Regions from separate parts of the Klebsiella sp. SYXHC3 genome, predicted to be linked through region 2. Evidence: predicted binding sites of a transcription regulator. Region 2 holds the regulator's gene; the other holds the start of a gene.
The links. Region 2 encodes CRP, which controls carbon source genes, mostly activating them, when cyclic AMP is high. Its sites were predicted from a motif close to ATGTGANNNNNNTCACAT; they were not measured.

Region 1 (10,461 bases), on a different contig from region 2:
GCTGCTCTGTGGCCTGCTTCTGTTGACGCTGGCAATCGCGGTTTTAAATACGCTTGTCCCGCTGTGGCTCGCCCATGAAAATATGCCAACCTGGCAGGTTGGGATGGTCGGCTCTTCTTATTTCACCGGTAATCTGGTGGGAACACTATTTGCCGGCTGGGTCATTAAACGTCTGGGGTTTAACCGTAGCTATTATCTGGCGTCATTAATTTTTGCTGTCGGCTGCGTTGGTCTGGGTATCACACTCGGCTTCTGGACATGGCTGAGCTGGCGTTTTATCGCCGGCGTGGGTTGTGCAATGATTTGGGTGGTGGTCGAAAGCGCACTGGTGTGCAGCGGTACTTCCCGCAGCCGCGGTCGACTGCTGGCGGCGTACATGATGGTCTATTACATCGGTACTGTATTGGGCCAACTGATGGTCAGCAAATTACCGACCGATTTAATGAGCGTGCTGCCGTGGGTTACCGGCCTGGCGCTGGCGGCGATCCTGCCGCTGATGTTTACACGTATTATGAGCCAGGCCGACGAGCCGCATGAAACGGTACGTATCTGGCCGATGCTGAAACTGCGTCAGGCACGTCACGGTGTGAATGGCTGCATCATCTCCGGCATCGTGCTTGGTTCACTGTACGGCCTGATGCCGCTGTGGCTAAATCATCAGGGCGTCAGCGATTCGGGTATTGGTTTCTGGATGGCGGTGATGGTTAGCGCAGGCATTCTCGGGCAGTGGCCGGTCGGGCGTCTGGCTGACCGCTATGGCCGCCTGCTGGTGCTGCGCGTACAGGTCTTTGTGGTGATTCTGGGCTGTCTGGCGATGCTGAGCCAGGCGGCAATGGCGCCAGCGCTTTTTGTGCTCGGCGCATCCGGTTTTACTCTGTATCCGGTGGCGATGGCCTGGGCCTGCGAGAAGGTTGAACACCATCAACTGGTGGCGATGAACCAGGCGCTGCTGATGAGCTATACCATCGGCAGTCTGCTGGGGCCGACCCTGACGGCGATGTTGATGCAGAACTTCTCGGATAATCTGCTGTTTATCATGATCGCCAGCGTATCGTTTATCTATCTGCTGACCCTGCTGCGCAAAGCCGGACATCACCCGACGCCGGTGGCACACGCGTAACCAATCTTTCTGCGGGCAGACGGTATCGCGCTCATGATGAGGCGTTATCGGCGGGATTGATACTATTATAGTTGCGGGCCGTGGTGAGAGTACCTCCGGCCCGCAGCCGGTTTAGTACATCACTTTATGACCATATTGCTCCAGGATGCCTTTTACCCGCTCCATGGTCTCTTTCTTCGGTGGGTGTACGCCGTCAAGTTTGTACTCTTCGCCCATTGCCACCCATTTGTGTTTACCCAGCTCATGGTAGGGCAGGAGTTCGATTTTCTCGACGTTACCCATATCGCGGGTAAACTCACCCAGACGATGTGCGGAATCGTCATCATCAGACCAGCCGGGAACCACGACGTAGCGGATCCACACGTTAATCCCTTTCTTCGACAGATACTGTGCGAACTCCAGCGTACGATGGTTAGAAACGCCGACCAGGTTCTGGTGGATTTCATCGTTCATCTGCTTAAGGTCAAGCATCACCAGATCGGTGACTTCCAGCAGCTCGTCAATCACCGGATCGTAGCGACGTACGAAGCCGTTGGTATCCAGGCAGGTGTGGATACCTTCTTTTTTACAGGCGCGGAACCAGTCGCGGACAAATTCAGCCTGCAGGATCGCCTCGCCGCCGGAGGCGGTGACGCCGCCGCCGGAAGCATTCATAAAGTGGCGATAGGTCACCACTTCTTTCATCAATTCTTCAACGGTGATTTCTTTACCGCCATGGGTATCCCAGGTGTCGCGGTTATGGCAGTAAAGGCAGCGCATCAGGCAGCCCTGGAAGAAGGTAATAAAGCGGATGCCTGGGCCATCGACGGTGCCACAGGATTCAAAGGAGTGAATACGACCAATAGTTGACATTGCGGTGATATCTCCGGGTTCGGCCCTCCAGGGCCTGTGATGCACAGCTCAAACCGGCTGTGTTAAGTCTGTTTTGACAGGTACCCAAAGTATAGATAACTGGCAAAGCAGGCTGGGGCAGGGAATCACGTGTTAAAAAGGCCCCACTGATGTGGGGCCTTTATTGTACGCTTTTTCAGTCAGACAGGGAATTACATGGTCTGAGTGAAGGTACGGGTAATAACATCCTGCTGCTGTTCTTTAGTCAGGGAGTTAAAACGTACTGCGTAGCCAGATACACGGATGGTCAGCTGCGGATATTTTTCCGGGTTTTCCATCGCGTCGAGCAGCATTTCGCGGTTCATGACGTTCACGTTCAGGTGCTGACCACCTTCGATGGACGCTTCGTGGTGGAAGTAACCATCCATCAGGCCCGCCAGGTTGGTCTTACGAACTTCGTCATCTTTACCCAGCGCGTTCGGCACGATAGAGAAGGTGTAAGAGATACCATCTTTAGCGTAAGCAAACGGCAGTTTAGCAACGGAAGTCAGAGAGGCTACAGCGCCTTTCTGGTCACGGCCGTGCATCGGGTTAGCACCTGGTCCGAACGGCGCGCCAGCGCGACGACCATCTGGGGTGTTACCGGTTTTCTTACCATACACGACGTTAGAAGTGATGGTCAGAACGGACTGAGTCGGGATAGCGTTGCGGTAGGTATGCAGTTTCTGAATTTTCTTCATGAAACGTTCAACCAGGTCAACGGCCATGTCATCGACGCGAGCATCGTTGTTACCAAACTGCGGATATTCGCCTTCGATTTCGAAGTCAACAGCCAGACCGTCTTCGTCACGAATCGGTTTAACTTTCGCATATTTGATAGCAGACAGGGAGTCAGCAGCAACGGACAGACCTGCGATACCACACGCCATGGTGCGGATAACGTCACGGTCGTGCAGCGCCATCAGAGAGGCTTCGTAGCTGTACTTGTCGTGCATGTAATGAATGATGTTCAGCGCGGTGACGTACTGTTTAGCCAGCCAGTCCATGAAGTGATCCATGCGTTCCATAACTTCGTCGAAGTTCAGGACGTCGCCTTTGATCGGCTCAGATTTCGGACCAACCTGCATTTTCAGTTTTTCATCAACGCCGCCGTTGATAGCATACAGCATGGTTTTCGCGAGGTTAGCGCGAGCGCCGAAGAACTGCATTTGTTTACCAACAATCATCGGGCTTACGCAGCATGCGATAGCGTAATCGTCGTTGTTGAAGTCCGGGCGCATCAGGTCATCGTTCTCGTACTGCAGAGAAGAGGTATCGATGGATACTTTAGCGGCGAATTTCTTAAAGCTCAGCGGCAGTTTTTCAGACCACAGGATAGTGATGTTCGGCTCCGGAGACGGCCCCATGGTGTACAGGGTGTTCAGGAAGCGGAAGCTGTTTTTGGTTACCAGAGTACGGCCGTCAACGCCCATACCACCGATAGATTCCGTTGCCCAAATCGGGTCGCCGGAGAACAGTTCATCATATTCCGGGGTACGCAGGAAGCGAACCATACGCAGTTTCATGACCAGGTGGTCAACCATTTCCTGCGCGTCTTGTTCGGTGATTTTACCTGCCTGCAGGTCACGTTCGATGTAGATATCCAGGAAGCTGGAAGTACGACCGAAGGACATTGCCGCGCCGTTCTGAGATTTAACGGCGGCCAGGTAACCGAAGTAGGTCCACTGAATAGCTTCCTGAGCGGTAGTCGCCGGACCGGAGATGTCGTAGCCATATTTAGCCGCCATCTCTTTGATCTGACCCAGCGCGCGATGCTGTTCAGCAATTTCTTCACGCAGACGGATGGTTGCTTCCAGATCTTCGCCGCTTTCCAGTTTCGCCTGCAGCGAGTTGAACTGGGCGAATTTGTCTTTCATCAGGAAGTCGATACCGTACAGAGCAACGCGACGATAGTCACCGATGATACGACCACGGCCGTAAGCATCCGGCAGACCGGTCAGCACGCCGGATTTACGGCAGCGCAGGATGTCCGGGGTATATACGTCGAAAACGCCCTGGTTGTGAGTTTTACGGTACTCGGTGAAGATTTTTTTCAGCATCGGGTCCAGTTCGCGATTGTACGCTTTGCAGGAACCTTCAACCATTTTGATACCGCCGAACGGGATAATCGCACGTTTCAGCGGAGCTTCAGTTTGCAGACCAACGATTTTCTCGAGCGCTTTCTCGATGTAGCCCGCGTCGTGAGAAGTGATGGTGGATGCGAGGGAAGTGTCGAAATCAACAGGCGCGTGAGTGCGGTTTTCCTGTTTAACGCCTTCCATTACGCTGTCCCACAGCTTGGTGGTCGCATCAGTTGCGCCAGCCAGGAAGGATTCGTCACCTTCATATGGGGTGTAGTTTTTCTGGATAAAGTCACGTACGTTGACTTCGTTCTGCCAGTCACCTTTCGCAAAACCTTCCCAGGCTGTGGCTAACTTTTCATTAAGCTCGGACATGTAACACCTACCTTCTTAAGTGGATTTTTTATTTACTGCCTGAGACAACCATTAATGATGATCGTCGCCACGCAGGTAAATGACCCAGTATGTCAACCCAACCAACAAACCACCGCCGATGATGTTTCCGATAGTGACTGGAATCAGGTTATCAGTGATGAAGTTCATAACGGTTAAGTGAGAAAAACTCTCCGGAGTTGAACCGATAGCGGTCCAGAATTCCGGGCTAGCAAAGTTGCGAATTACGATACCCATCGGGATCATAAACATATTAGCGATGCTGTGTTCAAAGCCGCTGGCGACAAACATCGCAACCGGCAACACCATGATCATCGCTTTGTCCATCAGGCTGCGGCCGGAGTAACTCATCCAGACAGCCAGACAAACCATCAGGTTCGCCAGGATACCCAGGCAGACGGCTTCAATAAACGTATGGTGCATTTTGTGGTCTGCAGTTTGCAGAACATTTAAGCCCCAGCCGCCGTTGGCCGTCATATACTCGCCGGATAACCACATTAATAATACGAACAGCAGTGCGCCGATGAGGTTTCCAACATAGACGTTAAGCCAGTTTTTTGCCAGCTGACCCCAGGTAATACGCCCGCTGGCTTTCGCCACGACGATCAGTACGGTAGAGGTGAAAAGGTCAGCACCGCAGATGACGCAAAGAATCAGACCTAGTGAGAAGCATACCCCGCCGATAAGTTTGGCAATCCCGAATGGCATTGCGGCAGTACCGGTGGTCGCCGTGATATAAAACACAAAAGCGATGGAGATGAAGACACCGGCGGTAATCGCCAGATAAAACGTCTTCAGCGGATGTTTCGTCGCTTTATAGACACCTGCTTCTTCGGCGACTTTCGCCATCGCGGCAGGGAGTAAAAGATCAAAAGGGTTGTCAGCTTTCACACTAACTCTCTCTTTATATAAGTTGGCGGTGTGATACTAACAAAGCATTATAGAAGGGAATTTGATGTAGATCATATCCTACCGGAGTCATAGGCCCATTTTGCGTGTGGAATTAGCCTGTTATTGCTTTATCTTTTTGATTTTTAATAAAAAACTAAATTTTAATATTTATAAATAATGTTGAAAATTTCCATGGGTGACCATTGATTACGGTTAATTAGAATGGAGTATTTTTATTAAAATTAACAATCTAAATATCACCAAATATTGTTTTTTACTTAAAGTTAACTCATGGGCTACAAAATGGCATGGTTTTGGCAAAAATCATAAGAAAACGGAGCCGCTGTCGGCTCCGTACGTTATTTTTTTACCTATAAAGGGTTATTTGGCCCAGAAGGCCGCTTTTGCACGTTGTAGCTTTTCGTAGGCCTTCAGTAAAGATTGATGCGCCGGGAAAGCGTGCAGATCGCTATCGACCGCCTGCAGGCCATAGAACGGCGCTTCGCCGCTCAGAGCGGCGCTCGCGGCTTCTACTGCATCCGCGCCATACATACGGATGAAGGCATTCAGATACTGTAACGGCTGGCGTTCTTCTTCCTGGCTAAGCAGCAGCAACGTTTGCAGGCAACGATAATAGTTGGCGCGCTCAGGGCTGAAGATGGAGGCATTGAATTCCATGGTCCACTCCGTCCAAATCAACGCCTGATCCAGGTCGCCGCCGGCCAACGCCAGCATCGCTTTTAGCTCGCCGATGCGCAGGGTATACCAGCCGTTGTCTTTGCCGGTTGCCAGTCCTAACAGCTCGCGTACGCGCGTGAAGTCATCAAGACCTTCGTCGTCCATTTGCTCAATAAGCGCCAGATAATCTTCTTTTTCCCACTCGCTACCCGGCAGGGAGAGAATCGTGTCGCGCAGATGCGCGCCCATGCTGTTGTTTGCAAGCCACAGGTCTTCCGCCGGATAAATATCGGACATCCCTGGAACGATGATTCGGCAGGCATAGACGCTCAGATGTTCGTAGTCGGCGATATAAACTTCTTTATCTTCTGCTTTGAAGATAGCCATCAGGGTGGCGAACTCTTCTTCAGTCGTGCCGGAGAAATTCCAGTCTACAAACGGATAGTCGGCATCCTGTTTGAACATATCCCAGGAGATCAGGCCGCTGGAATCAATGAAGTGAGTTTCCAGGTTGGCGTGCTCGGCGACTTCTTCGTCATCAAAGGTCGGCGGGGTAAAGACGTCGAGGTCTTTCAGGCTGCGGCCCTGTAGCAGTTCGGTGACGGTACGCTCCAGCGCCACGCCGAAATCCGGATGGGCGCCGAAAGAGGCGAAGCAGGTGCCGTTAGCCGGGTTAAACAGAACTACGCAAATAACCGGGTATTTGCCGCCCAATGAGCCATCGTAAGCGAAGATCGGGAAACCTTCAGCTTCAAGTTTAGCGATAGATTCAACGACGCCCGGATAGCGCGCCATCACTTCCGCCGGGATCTCCGGCAGGCTGATGCTCTCTGCGATGATACGGTTTTTGATATGACGCTCAAAGACTTCAGACAAGCCCTGTACGCGCGCTTCATTCGGGGTATTACCCGCTGACATGCCGTTAGAAACGTACAAGTTGCCGACGATATTCATCGGAATATAGACGGTTTCGCCGTCTGATTGACGGGTAAACGGCAGGCCGCAGACGCCGCGCTCATCATTACCGGATTGCAGGTCAACGAGCATGCTGGCGGTCAGTTGATCGTCCGGATCGTAAAAGGCGCGCAGGCGGGCATCCAGCAGGCCTTCCGGTACTTCATCGTCTTCGGTCAGCGGGAACCATTTTTCGTTCGGATAATGAACAAATGGACCGTTGGCGATGGTTTCGCCTAACCAGAAGTCCGCGAAGAAGTAGTTGGTGGACAGACGCTCAAAATATTCGCCCAGCGCGGAAGCCAGCGCCGCCTTTTTCGTCGCGCCTTTACCGTTGGTAAAGCACAGCGCGCACTCTTTATCGCGAATGTGAACGGACCACACGTGTGGTACCGGGTTCAGCCACGAGGCCTCTTCGATATCAAATCCGAGGTCGAGCAGTTTCTGCTGGAAGCGAGCGATGGAATCTTCCAGGGCGGCATCTTTGCCGGGGATAAATGTCTGGGTCATAGCAATTCGTTTATTGTTGGCAGGATGGGCAATGATACGGGTTTTACCGGTAAGTGGCTATGTCGTTAGCCGCGCTAAGGGATAAAAAGAGAAGAGCGATAAATGGCATGCGGAGAAACTCCACATGCCATAGCAAGTTACAGGATTGGCGTACAAATGCTAACGATCATAGCGGCGCCAGCAAGACTGGTACCGACGATGCCTGCCGCCATCACTGCGAAGCCTGCCCCCAGCGTAAAGGGCCCGGTAATCGCGCCGATGACAATTGTCGGGATACTGACCAGCAAACCAATTGCTGCCGGAATGGATAACAGGCCAAAGCCGCCGCTCACATCAGACATTTCGTTATAGGTTAATTCACGCATAACTATTCCTTTAAAAGTGATTAATACCAGTCTTCATCGGCTGGCTTAAAAATTTTAATGATCTGGAAATGCAGCGGTAAATGGCGATGCTCTCGCGGAAACATAATTCATGAAGAATTAAGATAATATTCAAGTATTAAATGAGTTGACGGATTGCGCTATGGCGAGATCGTTACCTGTGAATGTAGTGGATAACTATTTATGCCGTGGGTCAAAATCCGGAATGGGTGACGGAACACAGGCTAAAAAGCGATTCTCTTGCAGCAATTATGTCGGTTTAATGACGTCAAGCTGGTTGATTCTTTTGTGTGACGATGGCCTCATTTATGGGCCGCTTAGTTTTACTCGTTGCGGTGTGTGTCACTGAATGATAAAACCGATAGCCACAGGAATAACTTATGCCCGCGACGGTTCGCGTGCAGACAATATAGCAACGTGGTGAGGGGAAATGGCTCAGGTCTATAACTTTAGTTCGGGCCCGGCAATGCTGCCGGCAGAAGTTCTCAAACTGGCGCAACAGGAACTGTGCGACTGGCACGGTCTGGGGACGTCGGTAATGGAAATCAGCCACCGTGGTAAAGAGTTTATCCAGGTGGCTGAAACGGCAGAACAGGATTTCCGCGATCTGCTTAATATCCCTTCCAACTATAAAGTGCTGTTCTGTCATGGCGGCGGTCGCGGCCAGTTTGCCGGGATCCCGTTAAATCTGCTGGGTGACAAAACAACAGCAGATTATGTGGATGCTGGCTACTGGGCGGCGAGCGCAGTGAAAGAAGCGCAAAAATACTGCACGCCAAACGTTATTGATGCGAAAACCACCGTTGACGGCCTGCGAGCCGTTAAACCGATGAGCGAATGGCAGTTGACGCCGGGCGCGGCTTACCTGCACTTCTGTCCAAATGAAACCATTGATGGTATCGCTATCCACGAAACGCCAAACTTTGGCGATGATGTGGTCGTTACCGCGGATTACTCCTCCAGTATTTTGTCGCATGAAATTGACGTCAGCCGCTATGGCGTGATTTACGCTGGCGCGCAGAAGAATATCGGCCCGGCAGGGTTAACGCTGGTTATCGTGCGTGAAGATCTGCTGGGTAAAGCCAGCGTCGCCTGCCCATCGATCCTTGATTACACCGTGCTGAACGCCAATGATTCAATGTTCAACACGCCGCCGACCTTCGCCTGGTATCTGGCGGGGCTGGTATTTAAATGGCTGAAAGAGCAGGGCGGCGTCGCTGCGATGGATAAAATCAACCAGCAGAAGGCTGAATTGCTGTATGGCGTGATTGATAATAGCGATTTCTATCGTAACGATGTTGCCGCGGCCAACCGCTCGCGGATGAACGTGCCGTTCCAACTGGCGGATAGCGCGCTGGACAAACTGTTCCTTGAAGAATCTTTTGCGGCTGGTCTGCATGCGCTGAAGGGCCACCGCGTGGTGGGCGGTATGCGTGCTTCTATATACAATGCGATGCCGCTGGCCGGCGTCAAGGCGCTTACCGACTTCATGCAGGACTTTGAACGTCGTCGCGGCTAATTGCTGAGCGCTTATTTTCATCCCCGCGGCCGGTCTGCGGGGTTTTTATTCTGTTTTTTTGAGAGTCGAGTTTCATGGAATCCCTGACGTTACAACCCATTGCGCGCGTTGATGGCACCGTAAACCTACCCGGGTCAAAAAGTGTCTCTAACCGCGCTTTGCTGCTGGCGGCATTAGCCCACGGCACCACCGTGCTGACCAATTTGCTGGACAGCGATGATGTTCGCCACATGCTTAATGCGCTTAACGCCCTGGGAGTTCACTATACCCTGTCCGCCGATCGTACTCGCTGTGAAGTCACCGGCAACGGCGGTCCGCTTCAGGCCAGCGGCGCGCTGGAGTTGTTTCTCGGTAATGCTGGTACGGCGATGCGCCCACTGGCGGCGGCGTTGTGCCTCGGCGACAACGATATTGTGCTGACCGGGGAGCCGCGGATGAAAGAGCGACCGATAGGCCACCTGGTCGATGCTTTACGCCAGGGGGACGCGCAAATTGAGTATCTGGAGCAGGAAAACTTTCCGCCTCTGCGCCTGCGCGGCGGTTTCAACGGCGGCCAGGTGGAAGTCGATGGCAGCGTCTCCAGCCAGTTCCTTACCGCTTTACTGATCACTACGCCGCTGGCGCCGCAGGACACGACGATCGCGATTAAAGGCGACCTGGTGTCCAAACCTTACATCGACATCACGCTGCACCTGATGGAAACCTTTGGCGTTGACGTTGAAAACCACAACTACCAGCGCTTTGTCGTACGCGGCAAGCAACAGTATCAGTCGCCGGGCGACTATCTGGTGGAAGGTGATGCCTCTTCAGCCTCGTATTTCCTTGCTGCCGGCGCGATTAAAGGCGGTACGGTAAAAGTGACCGGGATTGGCCGCAATAGCGTTCAGGGCGACATTCGCTTTGCCGATGTGCTGGAAAAAATGGGCGCGACAATTACCTGGGGCGACGATTTCATCGCCTGTACCCGCGGTGAGCTGAATGCTGTCGATATGGATATGAACCATATCCCGGATGCTGCAATGACCATCGCCACTGCGGCGCTATTCGCGAAAGGCACCACGG
Region 2 (10,461 bases):
CAGGAAGGTTAATGCAAGACAGTGACAACAAAAGGCGGGATATCCCGCCTTTTTTCATTCGCCTGGCATCAACGCTGCGCCGCCAGCCGGGCGCGGATCTGTGACAATGATTCGTAACCAAACAGCTGGCCATCAAGGAAACGAGTGGTTAGCTCTCCCTGACCTTCTTGCTCCTGGCTTTGATCGTCATGCAGCCGTAGCTCGCCGCTGGCATCGCGCGCTACGCGTAACAGCCCGCGCGCAGAACGTTTCAGGCCGTTGTCGGTTTTTGGCTCCTTAAAGAGCGCTCTTCCTTCGCCATTCACTTCTCCCCAGGTGGCTTTCATCGCAAAGCCGAAAGTATCACGCGTATTGTACTGGTAGGTATATGAACCCACCCCGAATACCACGTTAGCGCTGGCAAAGCCTTTAGCTTCCAGGCGACGCAGGATCTCATCCGCTCTCGCAAGCGTAATAGAATCGCCATAAATCAGACCTACGTGGGGGTCCAGCACCTTATACCCCTTCTCGTTAATCGTCCCGCCAAAGATTTCCCACAGCACCTCAACCGAACCTTTCTCCTCGGCGCGACGATCGCTGCGGGTATCATCATCGGCGGCAGTGCCGCAGAGGATAGCCACCGGATCGCCGCTGTCCGGTCGGAATACCACACGTCCCTGGCGTTGCATAATGACGGCTTTCAGTTCGCGGGTATACTCGGTCAGTACCTGCCAGTAATCCCAGGTATCGGAAACAATAGAGACAAACCCCTGCGGGTGGACGTCAGCGATGAGCCGGCGAAAAGTTTCTATCTCCCGAGCCCGCTCGCCCATACACATCACGCTATGCTCGGTAGCGGGGATGCTGGCGCCGATCGTGTCTTCTTCACCCCGAGTATAGTAATCACGAGCGTAGAGCAGCGCAGGCAGGCTATCCGTCCCTTTAAAGCTAATCAGATGCCCGCTGCCAGACTGTGCGGCGTCATGTAGCCCGGACATGCCGCGAAACGAAAAGTCGTGGCATTGAAAATCCAGATGTGTCAGATCGCTACAGGTTTGCTCCGCCCAGCGTTCGCAGATCAGACGATAGTGATGCGCGATAGTGGCATTAGTCGACGTTTTCCACAGTTCTGCCGAAAGGACCGTCTCCAGATAGTTCACCAGCCAGAAAAACTGCGGCAGGGTATTGGTGATGGTTAAAACCGGTACCTTCATCGGCACTTTCGTGCCTTCATCCAGCGCTTTGATGTGCAGCGGCAGGTAGCCTAGCTGATGCAGCTCGCGGATATGATCTACCGCGACACTATCCCGTCCCAGGTAGCCGTCCATAACCTGCTTATACTCGCTGACCACTTCCTCTTCCGGACGAGCGAAAAAGCCCTCGTTAAACAGATCGATGAGGAACCACTGTAAAAAACCCTGTAAGCCGAAGAATACCAACTTGCCATCCGCTAGCGGCGACTGAAAGAAACGGTCGCCGCGCGGCGTAAAATTCGAATAGACCTTAGTCGTCCCCTGTGGATACTGAACGCGATGGGAAACTTTATAACCATCGATAGCCAGAATCGGATTCATTTTCATTTTGTTATCCCCAATAAGCGCGGTAAATGGTTTCAATATCAATCAGTTCCAGCTGTGGATGGACTAAAGCCGCAGAGGCATAAGAGGTGGTGGAGTAAATAGCATCGATGCCATTATTCAATAGATGCGTAATGCCTTTAGAAAAGACGCCATGCGTCACGTACAGGCTAACGCTACGCGCGCCGGCGTCACGCAGGACCTGCGCCGAGCCGATAAACGTTCCACCGGCATCGCAAAGATCATCAACGATCAGTACCGCTTTACCCGCCACCTCTCCGGCCAGCAGCGAAAAGCCTGTTAACGCGCCGCTAGCGACATCTCGCTCCTTACTGAGGATCGCAAACTCGCTGGCGCCACAGGCTTTAGCGACATACTGAATTTTCTTTAACGCTCCAGCATCCGGCGCCACCAGCATTAACTTCCCGGCGGCGATGGCACGTCGCAGATGGGAGTTCTGCAACATGCACTGTTGTTGGCTAATCGCGACCAGGTTGTTTACCGCCGCCGCCGCGGCCTCACTATGCGGGTCGAGGACTACAATTTTGTCGAATCCCAGTGTATTCAGCTGCTGTGCAAAAACTTTCAGCGCAAAGCTGTCGCCTGGCACCATATGGCGATCCTGGCGCGCCCACGGCAGCCATGGCAGCTCCAGATGGCTGAAGGCGACATCGGTCACATGGCGAACGGCCTCCACCAACTGGGCCAGCAGCATAAAATCATTCATATCACGTAGCGCGACCGCCCGAATGCGCATTAACGCGGCGGAGGCCGGCAGCTCACCGGTCACTTTCAGCCAGCCTGCGCCATCAGGGAAGACGCCGCTGGCAAGGGTTACCGCTGTATCGTCCAGCAAAAGTGTGAATTTTTCGCTCATGATGGCCTCCTCGCCTAAATTATGTCTCTTGGACACAATTGATAATGTCCTTAAGACACTATTCATGCAAGCATTAAATATCGTTCCGCGACGAAAAAGAATTAACCCATTGAAAGATAGAAGGAAAAAATAGCCACTTGCCGCTCTGAAGGGGGCTGGTACACTTGTCGGCGTTCTTATTGCGCAGCGAGCATGTTATGACCACCGACGCCGATTACCTCAACCACTACGACGCCAGCCGTTTTCCTTCACCGCTGGTGACCGTCGACAGCGTGCTGTTTACCCTTCATCAGGGAGCGCTGTGCGTACTGTTGGTTGAACGCGCGAATCCGCCACAGCAAGGCGCATGGGGGCTGCCCGGCGGATTTATCGATACGGGCCACGATGAGTCCACCCGCACTACGGCGCTGCGGAAGCTGACGGAAAAAACCGGCATTTCCCCTTCATGGCTGGAGCAGTTCGGTACCTTTTCCGGACCGGACCGCGATCCGCGCGGTTGGAGCCTGACCGTTGCCTGGTTCGCGCTAATCGCCTGGGTCGATTGTCAGCCGCATATCGCCAGCGTCAGCGACGCCCGCTGGGTGCCGGTCCAGCAGCTTGATGAGTATCACCTTGCCTTCGATCATCGGCAGATAGTCAGCGCCGCGCTGGAGCGCCTGCGCCAGAAAACGATGTATTCGTTATTGCCTGTTTACTGTTTGGGGGATACCTTTACCCACGGCCAGTTGCAGGAAGCGACCGAAATCATCCTCGGCCAGCCGATTCAGCGTAAAAGCCTAATCCGCCGTTTTGAGGCCTCCGGCATGTTCGAAGAAACCGGAGAAACGCTGGCGACAGGGGCGCGAAAGGCGCGATTGTGGCGGCTCAAGCCCGGTGCGGATATCCACCTCTTCTCGCGCAATCTGCTTGCCGATTAGCCGCAAGACCACATATTGGCTAACCGCCCACTTTTATGCGCGGTATAGTGTTCTAAAAGTTTCTTAATAATCCTGGTACTATGGTTGAAATAACCCCGACAGCAGTGACGCCCCCCGATAACGATTCGCGCGAATTCCATCCGATGCGCGGCGTGGGCAATCGTCATCTGCAAACCATGCTGCCGCGGATCATCCGCCGCAAGCTCCGATTTACGCCGCACTGGCAGCGCCTTGAGCTGCCGGATGGCGATTTCGTCGATCTGGCCTGGAGCGAAGACCCTGCTGGCGCGCGCCACAAACCGCGGCTGGTGGTTTTTCACGGTCTGGAAGGCAGCCTGCATAGCCCTTACGCCCACGGTTTAATTCACGCCGCCATGCAGCGCGGCTGGCTCGGGGTGGTGATGCATTTTCGCGGCTGCAGCGGCGAGCCGAATCGCAACAGTCGTATTTATCACTCTGGCGAAACGGAAGACGGCACCTGGTTCCTGCACTGGTTGCGGCGTGAATTCGGCGCCGCGCCGACGGCGGCGGTAGGCTATTCGCTTGGCGGCAACATGCTGGGCTGTCTGCTGGCGAAAGAAGGCGACAATATTCCGCTCGATGCGGCCGTCATTGTCTCGGCGCCCTTTATGCTGGAAGCCTGCAGCTACCATATGGATAAAGGATTTTCGCGCGTCTATCAACGTTACCTGCTCAACCTGCTGAAAGCCAACGCCTCGCGCAAGCTGAAAGCCTATCCAGGCTCGCTGCCGGTGGATCTTCGCCAGCTCAAAAGCATGCGCCGCATCCGCGAATTCGACGACATGATCACCGCCAAAATCCACGGTTTCGCCGATGCGCTAGACTATTACCGACAGTGCAGCGCGATGCCGCGCTTAAGCGATATCACCAAGCCGACGCTGATCATTCACGCAAAAGACGATCCATTTATGGACCATCATTCAATACCGCCGCAGGAACAGCTGCCGGCTAACGTCGAATATCAGCTCACGGAACAAGGCGGCCACGTTGGCTTTGTCGGCGGTACGCTGCGAAAACCGCAAATGTGGCTGGAGCAACGTATTCCGGATTGGTTAACCCGCTGGCTGGGAGGACAAGCATGATTATTCCCTGGCAGGATCTCGATCCCGAAACGCTGGATAATCTGATTGAAAGCTTTGTGTTGCGCGAAGGCACCGATTATGGTGAACATGAACGTTCGCTTGCCGATAAAGTCGCCGATGTAAAACAGCAGCTTAAAACCGGGGAGGCCGTACTGGTGTGGTCAGAACTGCACGAGACGGTCAACATCATGCCCCGCAAGATGTTTAACGGCTAAGCGCCATGCCCCTCTAACCGCGAGAGCCTGGCGCGATACGGCGACACACCATCACTTAATCAGGGAGTTGTTATGTCTGCCAAACATCCAGTGATCGCAGTCACGGGCTCCAGCGGCGCGGGCACCACCACCACCAGCCTCGCGTTTCGCAAAATTTTCTCGCAGCTGAACCTGCATGCCGCGGAGGTCGAAGGGGATAGCTTCCATCGCTATACTCGCCCGGAAATGGACATGGCGATCCGCAAAGCGCGCGATCAGGGCAAACACATCAGCTACTTCGGCCCGGAAGCCAACGACTTCAGCCTGCTTGAACGCACCTTTTTAGAGTACGGCGAATTCGGCAAGGGCCAGTCGCGAAAATATCTCCATACCTATGATGAAGCGGTTCCCTGGAATCAGGTTCCCGGCACCTTTACCCCGTGGCAGCCGCTGCCTGAACCGACCGACGTGCTGTTTTATGAGGGGCTGCACGGCGGCGTGGTGACGCCGCAGCATGACGTGGCGAAACATGTCGACCTGCTGGTCGGCGTGGTGCCGATCGTCAACCTTGAATGGATCCAGAAGCTCATTCGCGATACCAGCGAACGCGGCCATTCGCGCGAAGCGGTGATGGACTCGGTGGTACGTTCGATGGAAGACTATATCAATTTCATCACCCCCCAGTTCTCACGCACCCATATCAACTTCCAGCGCGTGCCGACGGTCGATACCTCGAATCCATTTGCCGCCAAAGGCATTCCATCGCTCGACGAAAGCTTCGTGGTGATTCACTTTCGCAATTTGCAGGGGATTGATTATCCCTGGCTGTTGGCGATGCTACAGGGGTCGTTTATCTCGCATATGAACACCCTGGTGGTGCCGGGCGGTAAGATGGGGCTGGCGATGGAGCTCATTATGGCGCCGCTGGTCGAGCGCTTGATGGAAGGCAAAACCATTAGTTAAGGGCAAAATAAAACCCCGGTCGCCGTGCTGCCGGGGTTAGCGTCCCGCTACGTCAATTCGTCTCAGGCTTCGATGACTTCGTAAGAGTGGGTGATGTTGACCGCCTTTTCCAGCATCAGCGCCACCGAGCAGTACTTCTCCGCGGATAAATCCACCGCCCGGGACACCGCCGCATCCTTCAGCTCTTTACCGGTGACGATAAAGTGCAGATTGATATGGGTGAACAGGCGCGGCGCCTCTTCACGGCGTTCAGAGGTCAGCTTCACTTCGCAGTTGGTGACGTTTTGACGCCCTTTTTGCAGGATAGACACCACGTCAATTGCGCTACAGCCGCCCGCCGCCATTAACACCATTTCCATCGGGCTGGGCGCTTTGTCCCCGGAGTTGCCATCCATTAAAATCTGGTGGCCGGAGGCCGACTCACCGATGAAGGTTAGACCTTCCACCCATTTCACACGCGCTTGCATAAAATTTAACTCCGCTGTTGCAATTTTCCTGACAGATTACGCGCACATAACAAATCTCGCAACGGAAGGCGACCTGGGTCATGCTGAAGCGAGACACCAGGAGACATGCGGTGAAAGCTATGCTAAAACAGTCTGGATGCTACAGTAATACATTGATGTACCGCATGTATGCTGAGGAGTTCACATTACAGGCTGCATAAATTGAGCAGCCAGCTTCCCAGGCATAGGGAAAAATACGATTGCATGCCCGGATGCCGTGTAGTGTCGGCGTCCGGAGATAGCTTATAACAGAGGATAACCGCGCATGGTGCTTGGCAAACCGCAAACAGACCCTACCCTTGAATGGTTCTTGTCTCATTGCCACATTCATAAGTACCCATCAAAGAGCACGCTGATTCACCAGGGTGAGAAAGCGGAAACGCTTTACTACATCGTAAAAGGCTCCGTGGCTGTACTCATCAAGGATGAAGAAGGTAAAGAGATGATCCTCTCTTACCTCAACCAGGGCGATTTCATCGGTGAATTAGGCCTGTTTGAAGAAGGTCAGGAACGTAGTGCCTGGGTACGTGCGAAAACCGCATGTGAAGTGGCCGAGATCTCTTACAAAAAATTCCGTCAGTTAATCCAGGTGAACCCGGACATCCTGATGCGCCTCTCCTCGCAGATGGCGCGTCGTCTGCAGGTCACTTCCGAGAAAGTCGGTAACCTTGCTTTCCTCGACGTGACGGGCCGTATCGCTCAGACCTTACTGAATCTGGCGAAACAGCCTGATGCCATGACTCACCCGGACGGGATGCAGATCAAAATCACCCGCCAGGAAATTGGCCAGATCGTCGGTTGCTCTCGTGAAACCGTCGGCCGTATTCTGAAGATGCTGGAAGATCAAAACCTGATCTCGGCACACGGTAAAACTATCGTCGTCTACGGTACCCGTTAAGTCGCTAAACGGCGTATTGCTCCGCGCAGTACGCCGTTTTTGTTTCTCCCATGTGGCGCAGGCTGATTTACCACCCGGAAGTCAACTATGCACTGCGGCAAACGCTGGTGCTGTGTCTACCTGTGGCCATCGGGCTTCTGCTCGGCCATCTGCAGCAAGGGCTGCTGTTCTCTTTAGTTCCCGCCTGTTGCAATATTGCCGGTCTCGACACCCCGCATAAACGTTTTTTCAAACGCCTGATCGTTGGCGGCTGCCTGTTTGCCGGCAGCAGCCTGATTGTGCAATTGCTTCTGGCGCGCGACATCCCGTTGCCGCTTATCCTCAGCGCGCTGGCGCTGATTCTCGGCGTGACGGCGGAAATCAGCTCGCTACACGCTCGCCTGTTGCCGGCATCGCTTATCGCCGCCATTTTTACCTTAAGCCTGGCCGGCAATATGCCCATCTGGGAGCCGCTGCTTATCTATGCGCTGGGAACCTTGTGGTACGGACTCTTTAACTGGTTCTGGTTTTGGCTCTGGCGAGAGCAGCCGCTGCGCGAGTCGTTAAGCCTGCTTTACCGCGAACTGGCTAACTATTGCGAGGCCAAATATAGCCTCCTGACGCAGCACACTGATCCGACGACCTCCCTGCCGCCGCTGCTTACCCGCCAGCAGAAGGTAGTCGATTTAATTACCCAGTGCTATCAGCAGATGCATATGTTAGCCGCCAACCAGCGTAGCGATCATAAGCGACTGCTGCGCGCGTTCCAGGTTGGGCTGGATCTGCAGGAACATATTTCAGTGAGCCTGCACCAGCCGGAAGAGGTGCAAAAACTGGTGGAGCGCAGCCATGCGGAAGCGGTCATCCGCTGGAACGCGCAGACCGTCGCCGCTCGTCTGCGGGTGCTGGCGGATGATATTCTCTACCACCGCTACCCGCGCCGCTTTCAGATGGATAAGCAAATCGGCGCGCTGGAAAAAATCGCCTATCAGCATCCCGATAACCCAGTTGGCCAGTTCTGCGCCTGGCACTTCAGTCGTATCGCCCGCGTGCTACGTACTCAGCGCCCGCTGTACGCACGTAACCTGATGGCGGACAAAGAACGACGCCTGCCGCTGCTACCGGCCCTGAAGAACTACCTGTCATTGAAATCCCCGGCGCTGCGCAACGCCGCGCGCATCAGCGTAATGTTGAGCATCGCCAGCCTGATGGGCAGCGCCCTGCACCTGCCGAAGCCTTACTGGATCCTGATGACCGTGCTGTTCGTGACGCAAAACGGTTACGGCGCCACCCGCGTGCGGATTGTCCACCGGGCGGCAGGCACCCTGGCGGGCCTGGTGATCGCCTGGCTGACCTTACACTTCCACGTACCGGAGAGCTATACGTTAAGCGGTATGTTGTTCATCACGCTGCTGAGCTATCTCATCATTCGTAAACACTACGGCTGGGCGATGGTGGGCTTTACCGTCACCGCGGTATACACCCTGCAGTTGCTAACGCTTAACGGCGAGCAGTTCATCGTCGCCCGCTTTATCGATACCATCATTGGCTGTCTGATCGCCTTTGGCGGGATGGTCTGGCTATGGCCGCAATGGCAGAGCGGCCTGCTGCGTAAAAACGCCCACGATGCTCTGGAGGCCGATCAGGAGGCTATTCGGCTGATACTTAGCGCCGATCCGCAGGCCCCGGCGTTGGCCTACCAGCGTATGCGCGTCAACCAGGCGCACAACGCCCTGTATAACTCGCTTAACCAGGCGATGCAGGAACCGGGTTTTAACTCGCACTATCTGGAAGATATGAAGCTGTGGGTAACCCATAGCCAGTTTATCGTTGAGCATATCAACGCCATGACCACGCTGGCGCGCGAGCATACGATGCTAACGCCTGACCTGGCGCAGCGGTATCTGGAATCTTGTGAAATTGCGCTACAGCGCTGTCAGCAGCGTCTGGATTCAGACGGGCCGGGCAGCGCGGGCGATGTAAATATTATGGAATCCCAGGACGGGGAAGTGTTGCGTGGGCCGCTCAGCACCCTTGAGCAGCATCTGCAGCGGATCCTCGGCCATCTGAACACCATGCACACCATTTCGTCGGTGGCATGGCGTCAGCGTCCGCATCACGGCATCTGGCTACGCACGACTAGGCGCTAAGCACGTTTTTAACCGCCTGCGCAAAGCGCGCCATCCCTTCGGCGATATCGCTATCATCAATCACCAGCGACGGCACAAAGCGCATTACGTCCGGCCCGGCGTTTAACACCATCACCCCGGCCTCCGCCGCGGCATAGAGGAAATCGCGCGCGCGTCCATGATGCTGCGGCTTAAGCGCGGCGCCGATTAACAGCCCCATGCCGCGGATGTCGCTGAACAGATCAAACTGCGCATCGATCTGCTGCAGGTGTTCGACAAACAGCGCCCGTTTGGCATTCACGCCCTCCAGCACCTGCGGCGTGTTAATCAGGTTGAAAGCCGCGGTCGCCACCGCGCAGGCCAGCGGATTGCCGCCGTAGGTGGAGCCATGGGAACCGGCATGGAAGGCGCTGGCAATTTCATTGGTGGTCAACATCGCGCTAATCGGGAAACCGCCGCCGAGCGCTTTCGCGCTGGTCAGGATATCCGGGGTCACGCCGTAATGCATATAGGCGAACAGCGAACCGGTACGGCCCATACCGCACTGCACTTCATCAAATACCAGCAGCGCCTGATGCTGGTCGCACAGTTCGCGCAGCCCCTGCAGGAACGCCGGCGTCGCCGCCATTACCCCGCCCTCGCCCTGAATCGGCTCAACCACCACCGCGCAGGTATGGTCATCGATCACCGCTTTCACCGCCTCGAGATCGTTAAATGGGACATGCACGATATCTGCCGGTTTCGGCCCGAAACCGTCAGAGTATTTCGGCTGACCACCAACCGAGACGGTGAACAGCGACCGTCCGTGGAAGGCATTATGGAAAGCGATGATTTTGGTTTTGTACGGGCTATGGCGAGTGATTGCGTAATGACGCGCCAGCTTGAACGCCGTTTCATTGGCTTCCGTACCGGAGTTCATAAACACCACGCGTTCGGCAAAAGTAGCGTCCACCAGCTGGCGACCCAGGCGCAGCGCCGGCTCGTTGGTAAAAACGTTGCTGGTGTGCCACAGGGTTTCGCCCTGCTCGTGCAGCGCCGCCACCAGCGCCGGGTGGCAGTGGCCCAGCGCGGTCACCGCAATCCCGCCGGCAAAATCAACGTACTCTTTGCCCTGCTGATCCCAAACGCGGCTGCCTTTCCCCTTCACCGGAATAAACTCCGCCGGTGCATAAATCGGCAGAATGACTTCATCGAATGTGGCGCGGGTGATTGCCGGTTGCTCTGTTGCCATGTGATGCCCATCCTTCTGTGTAATGTGCAATGAATGCGATGTTTTAATCACAAAATATGCATAATAAATCAACTCATGGCAACTATAAATCAGCGTTTAAGGAAGTTT

Region 1: the regulator CRP is predicted to act here: its motif matches at 8,169-8,186, upstream of serC (3-phosphoserine/phosphohydroxythreonine transaminase).

Annotation. Positions count from the first base shown of each region.
Region 1 is NZ_JBXUNG010000006.1:182,061-192,521, forward strand. It holds gene AC2CGP_RS16755 (MFS transporter) at 1-1,120, shown strand, start outside; gene pflA (pyruvate formate lyase 1-activating protein) at 1,232-1,972, opposite strand; gene pflB (formate C-acetyltransferase) at 2,164-4,446, opposite strand; gene focA (formate transporter FocA) at 4,498-5,355, opposite strand; gene ycaO (30S ribosomal protein S12 methylthiotransferase accessory factor YcaO) at 5,737-7,497, opposite strand; gene AC2CGP_RS16780 (hypothetical protein) at 7,635-7,862, opposite strand; gene serC (3-phosphoserine/phosphohydroxythreonine transaminase) at 8,311-9,399, shown strand; gene aroA (3-phosphoshikimate 1-carboxyvinyltransferase) at 9,474-10,461, shown strand, end outside.
Region 2 is NZ_JBXUNG010000002.1:458,376-468,836, reverse strand. It holds gene AC2CGP_RS09185 (ABC transporter ATP-binding protein) at 1-12, shown strand, start outside; gene AC2CGP_RS09180 (nicotinate phosphoribosyltransferase) at 69-1,559, opposite strand; gene prs (ribose-phosphate diphosphokinase) at 1,564-2,433, opposite strand; gene AC2CGP_RS09170 (NUDIX hydrolase) at 2,631-3,350, shown strand; gene AC2CGP_RS09165 (hydrolase) at 3,431-4,453, shown strand; gene AC2CGP_RS09160 (YheU family protein) at 4,450-4,668, shown strand; gene AC2CGP_RS09155 (phosphoribulokinase) at 4,741-5,610, shown strand; gene AC2CGP_RS09150 (OsmC family protein) at 5,673-6,077, opposite strand; gene crp (cAMP-activated global transcriptional regulator CRP) at 6,382-7,014, shown strand; gene AC2CGP_RS09140 (YccS/YhfK family putative transporter) at 7,065-9,143, shown strand; gene argD (bifunctional acetylornithine/succinyldiaminopimelate transaminase) at 9,133-10,353, opposite strand; gene pabA (aminodeoxychorismate synthase component 2) at 10,443-10,461, opposite strand, start outside.